2 regions of the Streptomyces sp. NPDC006476 genome follow, and region 1 is predicted to be linked to the other one. Evidence: riboswitches for the same ligand, from Rfam matches in the RefSeq annotation. Region 1 holds a riboswitch; the other holds the start of a gene.
What was found. Region 1 has a riboswitch for S-adenosylmethionine ahead of thrC (threonine synthase). Riboswitches for the same ligand answer to the same signal wherever they lie in the genome.
Positions count from the first base shown of each region.

Region 1 (4,206 bases):
ACCCGGCGCGTGCTTCAGCTGGTCGCGAGTCGGACCATGTCCGCCTGCGGCCCCTTCTGACCCTGCGAGATCTCGAAATCGACCCGCTGGCCCTCTTCCAGGGTGCGGTACCCGTCCATCTGGATGGCGCTGTAGTGGACGAAAACATCCGCACCACCGTCGACCGCGATGAAGCCGTACCCCTTCTCCGCGTTGAACCACTTGACGGTGCCCTGAGCCATGCCTAACTCCCCTATTACTGGCCCTTGCACAGACCCGCACTTCGCGGGTCCGGGTCAGACCTCACCCCCCACGGTTTGGGGGCGTGCGCCGGAACGCGTCGACCGCGGCTGAATGTATCTGTCCAACTGCCGTCTGCAACAGGTCAATCGGACGAGAATTCTGGACGTCAGGGGTCCGGAATGTAGTGAGAATTCACCCGAATTCAGGGCAAGTCGGGCCCCATAAAGGGCGCATAAGGCGCAAAAGACGCGCACACTTTGGCTACTTCTCATCGCATCCGGAGACGGCACTCATATGCGTTCGGCATGCGGGAGGCAGCAGGTTCCCCAACTGTACCGTGCTCAACCATGCAGAATTGCCCCCTCCGTTTCTCTCGCGGAGGAGGCAATTCGATGAACACTCGGTAATCGCTGTTACCGACGGTAATGATCGGTCATCCGGTCAGCCGCCGGCGACCGCGGGAATGATCGAGACGCCCGCACCGTCCGGGGTGGCCGTCTCCAGCCCCTGCTCGAACCGCACGTCGTCGTCGTTGACGTACACGTTGACGAACCGCCGCAGCTTGCCCTGGTCGTCGAGGACCCGGGCGGCGATCCCGGTGTGGTTCTTCTCCAGATCGGCGATGACCTCGGCCAGGGTCGCGCCTTCGGCGCTCACTTCGGCCTGGCCGCCGGTGTAGGTGCGCAGGATGGTGGGGATGCGGACGTTGACGCTCACGATGAGACCTCCGGTCGGGTGATGGCTTTCAAGGGCCGCGGGGCTGTGTCCAATGTGCGGCTACCGCCGCGTGGGCGCGACCAGCCCCGACCGGCCCGCAGACGACGACGGGTTATACGAGACCAGCCTCGCGGAACGACTCCAGGCTGGGACGAATGGTCGCAGTCAACCCGGTCCCGGCCACCGCATCCAGCGTCTTCAGCCCATCCCCCGTGTTCAGCACGACCGTCGTCAGCGCCGGATCCAGCACACCCGCCTCGATCAGCTTCTTCGTCACTCCGACGGTCACCCCACCGGCGGTCTCCGCGAAGATGCCCTCGGTCCGCGCGAGCAGCCGAATCGCATCGACGATCTGCTCGTCGTTCACGTCCTCCACCGCACCGCCGGTACGCCGTGCGATGTCCAGGACGTACGGGCCGTCCGCCGGGTTGCCGATGGCCAGCGACTTGGCGATGGTGTTCGGCTTCTGCGGCCGGACCACGTCGTGCCCCGCCTTGTACGCGACGGAGACCGGGCTGCACCCCTCGGCCTGCGCGCCGAAGATCTTGTACGGCTTGTCCTCGACGAGCCCGAGCTTGATCAGCTCCTGCAGCCCCTTGTCGATCTTCGTCAGCTGGGAGCCGGAGGCGATCGGCACCACCAGCTGGTCGGGCAGCTTCCAGCCGAGCTGCTCGCAGATCTCGTACGCCAGGGTCTTGGAGCCCTCCGCGTAGTACGGCCGCAGGTTGACGTTGACGAAGCCCCAGCCCTCGCCGGCCGGGTCGCCGATCAGCTCGGAGCAGAAGCGGTTCACGTCGTCGTAGTTGCCCTCGATGCCGACGAGTTCACCGCCGTAGACCGCGGCCATGACGACCTTGCCCTGCTCCAGGTCGTGCGGGATGAACACGCAGGAACGGAAGCCGGCCCGGGCGGCGGCGGCGCCGACCGCGCCCGCGAGGTTGCCGGTGGAGGAGCAGGAGAGGGTGGTGAAGCCGAAGGCGCGCGCGGCCTCCAGGGCCTGGGCGACGACACGGTCCTTGAAGGAGTGCGTCGGGTTGCCGGAGTCGTCCTTGACGTACAGGCCACCGGTCACGCCCAGCTCGCGCGCGAGGTTGTCGGCCTTGACGAGCTTGGTCCAGCCGGGGTTGATGTTCGGCTTGGTCGCCACGTCCGCCGGAACGGGCAGCAGCGGCGCGTAACGCCAGATGTTCGAAGGTCCCGCCTCGATCCGCTTGCGGAGTTCCTCGGTGTCGTAGACCGAGAAGTCGTACGCGATCTCGAGCGGGCCGAAACACTCCTCGCAGGCGAAGACCGGGCCGAGCGGTACCCGGTGGCCGCATTCGCGGCAGCTCAGCGCCGCGGCGGGACCGAGGTCGACGGCCTGGGAGTCGGTGGTGCTTGCAACAGTCTGCGCAGCCATGTGAGGCGAGGCCCTTTCTCCTCATCTTCCTCACGACGCATCTCGCCGTGAGACGGATTTGGCACCTTCCCTAGCCGGGAGCCTCGCGGAATGATCAACGTCGATCTACGAGACCGGCTGGAGGGTTGCCGGGGCTTCATCGGGCCGTGTCCCTCTGCCCCTCTGGATGAGCGGTATTCGGTTGTACGTTCAATGACCTCGGACATGCGATGGTCATCGACGTTGTTCAAGACTGTAACCGAAGGCCAGGACAGTTGAGAGAGTCGTCCGAACCGCGAGACAAGTGAGGAGCCGCCTACGTGCTGGAAGAAGTCGAGCGCTGGCTGAGCACCCGCTCCTGGTCCGTCACCGACCGACCGCTCCACCAGATCCTGGCCGCCAAGCAACGAACGGGCCGGACGGTGTCCGTCGTGCTGCCCGCGCTGAACGAGGAGGAGACGGTAGGCGACATCGTCGCGATCATCCGTCACGACCTGATGCAGCAGGTCCCGCTGGTCGACGAGATCGTGGTCGTCGACTCCGGCTCCACCGACCGCACGTCGGCGGTCGCCGCGTCGGCCGGCGCGCGGGTCGTCCACCGCGACGACATCCTGCCCCGCCTCCCGGCCGTACCCGGCAAGGGCGAGGTGCTGTGGCGCTCGCTGCTGGCCACCACCGGGGACATCGTCTGCTTCATCGACGCAGACCTGAAGGAGTTCTCCTCCGACTTCGTCTCCGGCATCGTCGGCCCGCTGCTCACCGACCCGGGGATCGACCTGGTCAAGGGCATGTACGACCGCCCGCTCGCCGGCGCGAGCGGCCAGGGCGGCCGGGTCACCGAACTCATGGCCCGCCCGCTGCTCAACATGCACTGGCCACAACTGGCCGGTTTCGTCCAGCCGCTCGGCGGCGAGTACGCGGCCCGCCGCAGCCTGCTGGAACAGCTGCCCTTCCCCGTCGGCTACGGCGTGGAACTCGGCATGCTGGTCGACGCCCTGCACCTGGTCGGCCTCGACGCCCTCGCCCAGGTCGACGTCGGCGTCCGCAAGCACCGGCACCAGGACGGACAGGCCCTGGGCCGCATGGCCGCCGCCATCTACCGCACGGCCCAGCTCCGGCTCGCCCGAGGCCACCTCATCCGTCCCTCCCTCACCCAGTTCGAGCGGGGCGAGGACGGCTTCGAGCCGCGCACCTATTCGGTGGACACCGAGGAGCGGCCGCCCATGGCGGAGATCGCGGAGTACGCGGAGCGCAAGGTCGCGTAACCCCTCGGAGCGGGCCGTATACGGGGCGAGGCCGTGAACCGGCCATACGTTTGAGTGTTTCCGGGCCGGGCTAGGTTGAGGCGTATGGCTTCCACGCACGGCGCTCATCAGGTGCTGGTCGCGTCCAACCGCGGCCCGGTCTCGTACGAGGTACAGGAGGACGGCTCGCTGGCCGCCAAACGGGGCGGCGGCGGGCTGGTCTCCGGTCTGTCGGCGATCGGGCCCGACGCGGGCGCCCTGTGGGTGTGCTCCGCGCTGTCCGACGGCGACCGGGAGGCGGTACGGCAGGGCGTCGGCGAGGAGGGCGTGCGCATGCTCGCCATCCCGGCCGACGTGCACGCCGACGCGTACAACGGCATCGCCAACTCGGTGCTCTGGTTCGTCCACCACATGCTGTACCAGACCCCGCTGGAGCCGGTCTTCGACGCGGAGTTCCGACGGCAGTGGGCGTCGTACGAGACGTACAACCGGGCGTTCGCCGAGGCGCTGGCCGAGGAGGCGGCGGAGGGCGCCGCGGTGCTGGTGCAGGACTACCACCTGACGCTGGTGCCGGGAATGCTGCGCGAGCTGCGCCCGGACCTCAGGATCGGTCACTTCTCGCATACGCCGTGGGCGCCGGTGGAC
Region 1 covers NZ_JBEXPK010000007.1:218,541-222,746, forward strand. Annotated here, with positions in the region: gene ABZZ74_RS10630 (cold-shock protein) at 15-221, opposite strand; gene ABZZ74_RS10635 (MoaD/ThiS family protein) at 664-939, opposite strand; gene thrC (threonine synthase) at 1,052-2,338, opposite strand; SAM riboswitch class I at 2,357-2,511, opposite strand; gene ABZZ74_RS10645 (glucosyl-3-phosphoglycerate synthase) at 2,638-3,582, shown strand; gene ABZZ74_RS10650 (trehalose-6-phosphate synthase) at 3,667-4,206, shown strand, end outside.

Region 2 (4,206 bases), on a different contig from region 1:
CGCGTTGGGGAACCACTTGATCGTCAGACTCAGCTTCTGGCCGCCCTTGGCGCGGATGCCGTCGCTTCCGGTCTTCCAGCCGGCCGCGTCCAGCAGGGACTTGGCCTTGGTGACGTCGAAGGTCAGGCCGGAGGCGAGGTCGGTGTAGTCGGGTGTGGTGTGCGCGAGGATGCTGGTGGCCGGCCGGGTGCCGGTCGGGAACACGGTGTCGGCGATCTGCTGCCGGTCGATGGCGTGGAGGATCGCCTGGCGTACCTTGGCGTCCTTGAGCAGTGGCCGGGAGTTGTTCAGGCCGAGACCGAACACCACCCCGGGGTTGGCCCGTCGCTGGAGGGTGACCTGACCGCCCTTGAGGGCCGCCTCGTTGGCCTTGCCGACGCTGGAGACGGCGTCCACCTGACCGGACTGCAGGCTGCCGGCCCGCACACCCGCCTCCGGCACGACCTTGAACACCAGCTTGTCGAGATATGCCTCGCCCTTCTTGGACCACAGTGATGATCCCCAGGCGTATCCGGTGCGCCTGGCGAGTGTGAGGGACTGGTTCTGCACGTACTGCTTCAGCACGAACGGTCCGGAGCCGGTCACCCCCTCGCTGCACTTCTGCTGCGGGGTCTTCTTCACGCTGGCCGAGGACTCGATGCCGAGCGAGTGCGTTGAAGTGGCCTGCAGGAACTGGGCGTTGGGCTGGCTGAAGGTCACCTTCACGGTGAGCGGGTCGACCACGGTGGTGCTCTTGACGCCGCTCAGGTAGCCCTCGGCGAGCGTGCCCAGGGCGCCGAGCTTCGGCACCGCGTCGAAGTTGTCCTTGACCACCTGCGCGGTCAGCTTCGAGCCGTCGCTGAAGGTCACTCCGGAACGCAGATGGAAGGTGAAGGTCGTGGTGTCGGGACTGACGTCCCAGCTCTTCGCCAGCCACGGCACGATCTTGCCGGTCTTCGGGTCCTGGTCCGTCAGGGAGTCCACGATCTGGCGTACCGAGTAGATGGTCTCGTTGCTGGCGACCTGCTGCGGATCCACGCAGCCGGAGTCCGATCCCACCGCGAAGGTCAGGGTGCCGCCGGACCTGGGCTGTCCGGTGCCGCTGCCGCCGTCGCCGCCGCCCGATCCGCAGGCGGTCAGCAGGGCGCCGGTGGTCACAAGGGCGGTCAGTGCCGCCCACCGAGAGGTTCTGACATGGGGAAGTGCGATCACGGAGGGCTTCTCCTACTCGTGTCACCAGGCACGGCGGTGGTACGGGACTCGGCCGTGCGGGGGCGTGCGGACCCGATCGGCGTGATGCCGATGTCGGGGAGCGCTGGGCAGACAGGGATCAGCGGAAAGGAAGAACGGGGATCAGCGGAAACGAAGTACGGGGATCAGGCGCAGACGGATGCGGCGGCGACTGGTGCCGGACGGCGACCAGCGCGGAAAAGGCGCGTCAGGCCTGACAGAGACAGCTGGTCGAGCGCTTGAGATCGATGTGGCGCCGACGCGAGAGCCGGGAGAACACAGTGGCGCCGGCGAAACGGGCGCTGAGGTCACCACCGTGCCGCATGTCGGTCCTCCACCTGTCCGGCCCCGGTCACGGGGCCACGCGCTTGCGGGATCATCGGTGATCCCGCCGGGCTTTCACCTGGAGCACCCCACCGCGTGGGAGGGTTGCCGGTCAGCGAGCCAGGGCTTGACGCTGACACTCAATGCCACTCGTGATCGTACGGAGAGATCTTGCCGTTGGTCAATGGCCGGGCCCGGCTCACGAACCGCCGCGCTCGCGGGGGATCTTCTGACCGGCCTCGATCGCCACCGGCAGCCGGTTCTCGGCCGGGGGCAGCGGGCACGTGGCCAGGTCCGTGTAGGCGCACGGCAGGTTCGTGGCGCGGTTGAAGTCCAGGACGACCCGGCCGTCGGCGGCGGGCGGCTCCAGCCACAGGGCCCGGTTGGCGGCGTACGTGGTGACCCCGGAGGTGGCGTCGGTGAACAGCACCAGCAGCCGGCCCTCGCCGGCGCCGGGGAACGCGGTGAGGGACAGCTGGCGTCCGTCCAGCTCGAAGTCGATCCTGCCCGGAGCGTCGTAGACGTGCTCCAGGCCCTCGACGGCCGCTCCCACGGTGGTCGGCCGGGGTGTGTTGAAGGGGACGTAGCGGCCGGTCACGGCCCAACGCGGGTCGGGTGCGTAGGCCGGCGTTCCGGTGAAGGCCGTACGCCGGGGCGCGTCCGGGTGTCGGGGGCGCACGATGTCGTGGCCGCCGCGCTTGGCGACCTCGATGACGGCGTCTCCCCACACCGCGTTGACGCCGCCGCGCTCGGGCAGCACGCCGAAGCGGTGTTCACCGCGCACCGTGGTTCCGTCGACGACCAGTTCCTCGCCGTCGTCGAGGGTGACGACGACCCCGTCGGGGCCGGTGTGCCAGGCGCCGGGGGCGTCCGGGAAACGCTGGGGGCGGTCGTCGAGCCAGTGTTGGCCGGTGATCGCCAGAAACCCGTGCGGGGCGGAGAGTCGGGCCTCCTGGGCCCGGTACCACTCCAGCCAGGTCTCGGTGAAGGTGTGGAGGTCGGTCGTGGTGGCCTCGGTGGTCAAAGGAATCTCCTTCGTGCAGGGGGCTGTCGGGTCTTCGGGTTGGTTCAGCGGGCGAGTTCGCCGAGGAGTCGCCAGGTGCGTCGGCGGTCGGCCTCTCCGGCGATCTCGGTGCCCGAGAACACGACCTCGGTGGCGCCCGCGTCGCGGTAACGGCGCACCTCGGCCTCGACGGCACGCTCGTCGCCGATCACGGCGAGGTCGGCGGCTCGTCGGGCGCCGGAGAGTTCGATGACCCGCGCGTAGGACGGGATGTCTTCGTAGAAGGCGAGGTTCTCGGTCGCCTTGGCCCGTACTGGCTCCACGTCGTCGGTGACCACGCCCGGCACCAGGGCGACGATCCTGGGCGCGGGGCGGCCGGCGGCCTCCGCGGCGGTGGTCAGGGCGGGCACGATGTGGTCCGCCAGGGCGCGCGGTCCCGCCAGGTACGGCAGGATCCCGTCCGCCAGTTCACCGCTGACCCGCAGCGCCTGCGGACCCATCGCGGCGACCAGCAGGGGGACACCTCTCTCGGCACCCGGTACCCGCGCCGGGAGCGGGGTGGTGGCGGTCAGCAGTTCACCGTGGAAGTCGGCCGTGCCGGTCTCGGTCAACTGCCGCAGTGCGGTGAGGAATTCGCGCAGCCGGGCGATGGGCCGCTCGAAGGGCAGGCCGAAGGCGGTCTCCGTCAGCAGTTTCGTGCCCAGGGCCAGACCGAGGTGGTAGCGGCCGTGGGTCGCGACCTGGGCGGTCTGGGCCTGGCTGGAGACGAGCAGCGGGTGGCGGCCGAAGACGGGGATCGCGGAGGTGCCGACCTGCAGTGCGGGCACCTCGCGCCCGACGATCGCCGCAAGTTGGGGCGAGTCCGCGCCGAAGGTCTGCCCGAACCAGGCCGATGTGACACCGGACTCCGCTGCCTCATGGGCCAGTCGTACGGCGGCGTCGACCTGGTTCGGCGCGTCGGACGCGGTGAGTACTACTCCAACCGTCATGTCGGTTCAGAACGGGTGTCGGCCGGAATCGCATTCCGGTTCATGTGTGACAGCTTCTTGTCAGTCATGTGTACGAGACCCGGCGTGGGGGCTCAGCCCGCCTGCCGCCGGTCCGGGGCGGACCGGTGGGTGAGCGGTTCACGCAGGCCGAGGTTCTCGCGCAGCGTGGTCCCGCTGTACTCGGTGCGGTAGACCCCGCGTTCCTGCAGTTCCGGGACGAGCAGGTCGACGATGTCGTCGAGGCCGTCGGGAATCAGGTACGGCGTGACGTTGAAGCCGTCGACCGCGCCGTGCCGTACGAAGTGGGCGAACTTGTCGGCGAGGCCGGACGGCGTACCGACGTGCCCGCGCTGTGGGCCCAGCGCGATGACGGTCTCACGCAGCGACCAGCCGTGCGCCTCGGCCTTCGCCCGCCACTCCGCGACGACCGCACGCGGGTCGGCGATCCGGCGGGCGCCGAAGGAGCCGTCGTTCTCGGTGACGACCGGGTCCTCCTTCGGCAGCGGCCCGTCGGCGTCACGGTCGGAGAGGTCGATGCCCCACAGCAGCCCGGCGATCCCCAACGCGGTGGCCGGGGTGACCTGTTGCAGCCGGATCCACTGCTTCTTCTCCTGGGCCTCCTTTTCCGTCGCGCCGATGATGATCTCGGTGCCGGGCAGGATCCGCAGATCGTCGTCGGGA
Region 2 covers NZ_JBEXPK010000006.1:230,811-235,016, forward strand. Annotated here, with positions in the region: gene ABZZ74_RS09485 (ABC transporter substrate-binding protein) at 1-1,191, opposite strand, end outside; gene ABZZ74_RS09490 (putative leader peptide) at 1,418-1,534, opposite strand; SAM riboswitch class IV at 1,569-1,681, opposite strand; gene ABZZ74_RS09495 (DUF1684 domain-containing protein) at 1,733-2,557, opposite strand; gene ABZZ74_RS09500 (LLM class F420-dependent oxidoreductase) at 2,602-3,525, opposite strand; gene ABZZ74_RS09505 (NtaA/DmoA family FMN-dependent monooxygenase) at 3,618-4,206, opposite strand, start outside.
Region 2: it holds a riboswitch for S-adenosylmethionine, as region 1 does, so the genes downstream of both, ABZZ74_RS09490 (putative leader peptide) here and thrC (threonine synthase) in region 1, are expected to answer to the same signal.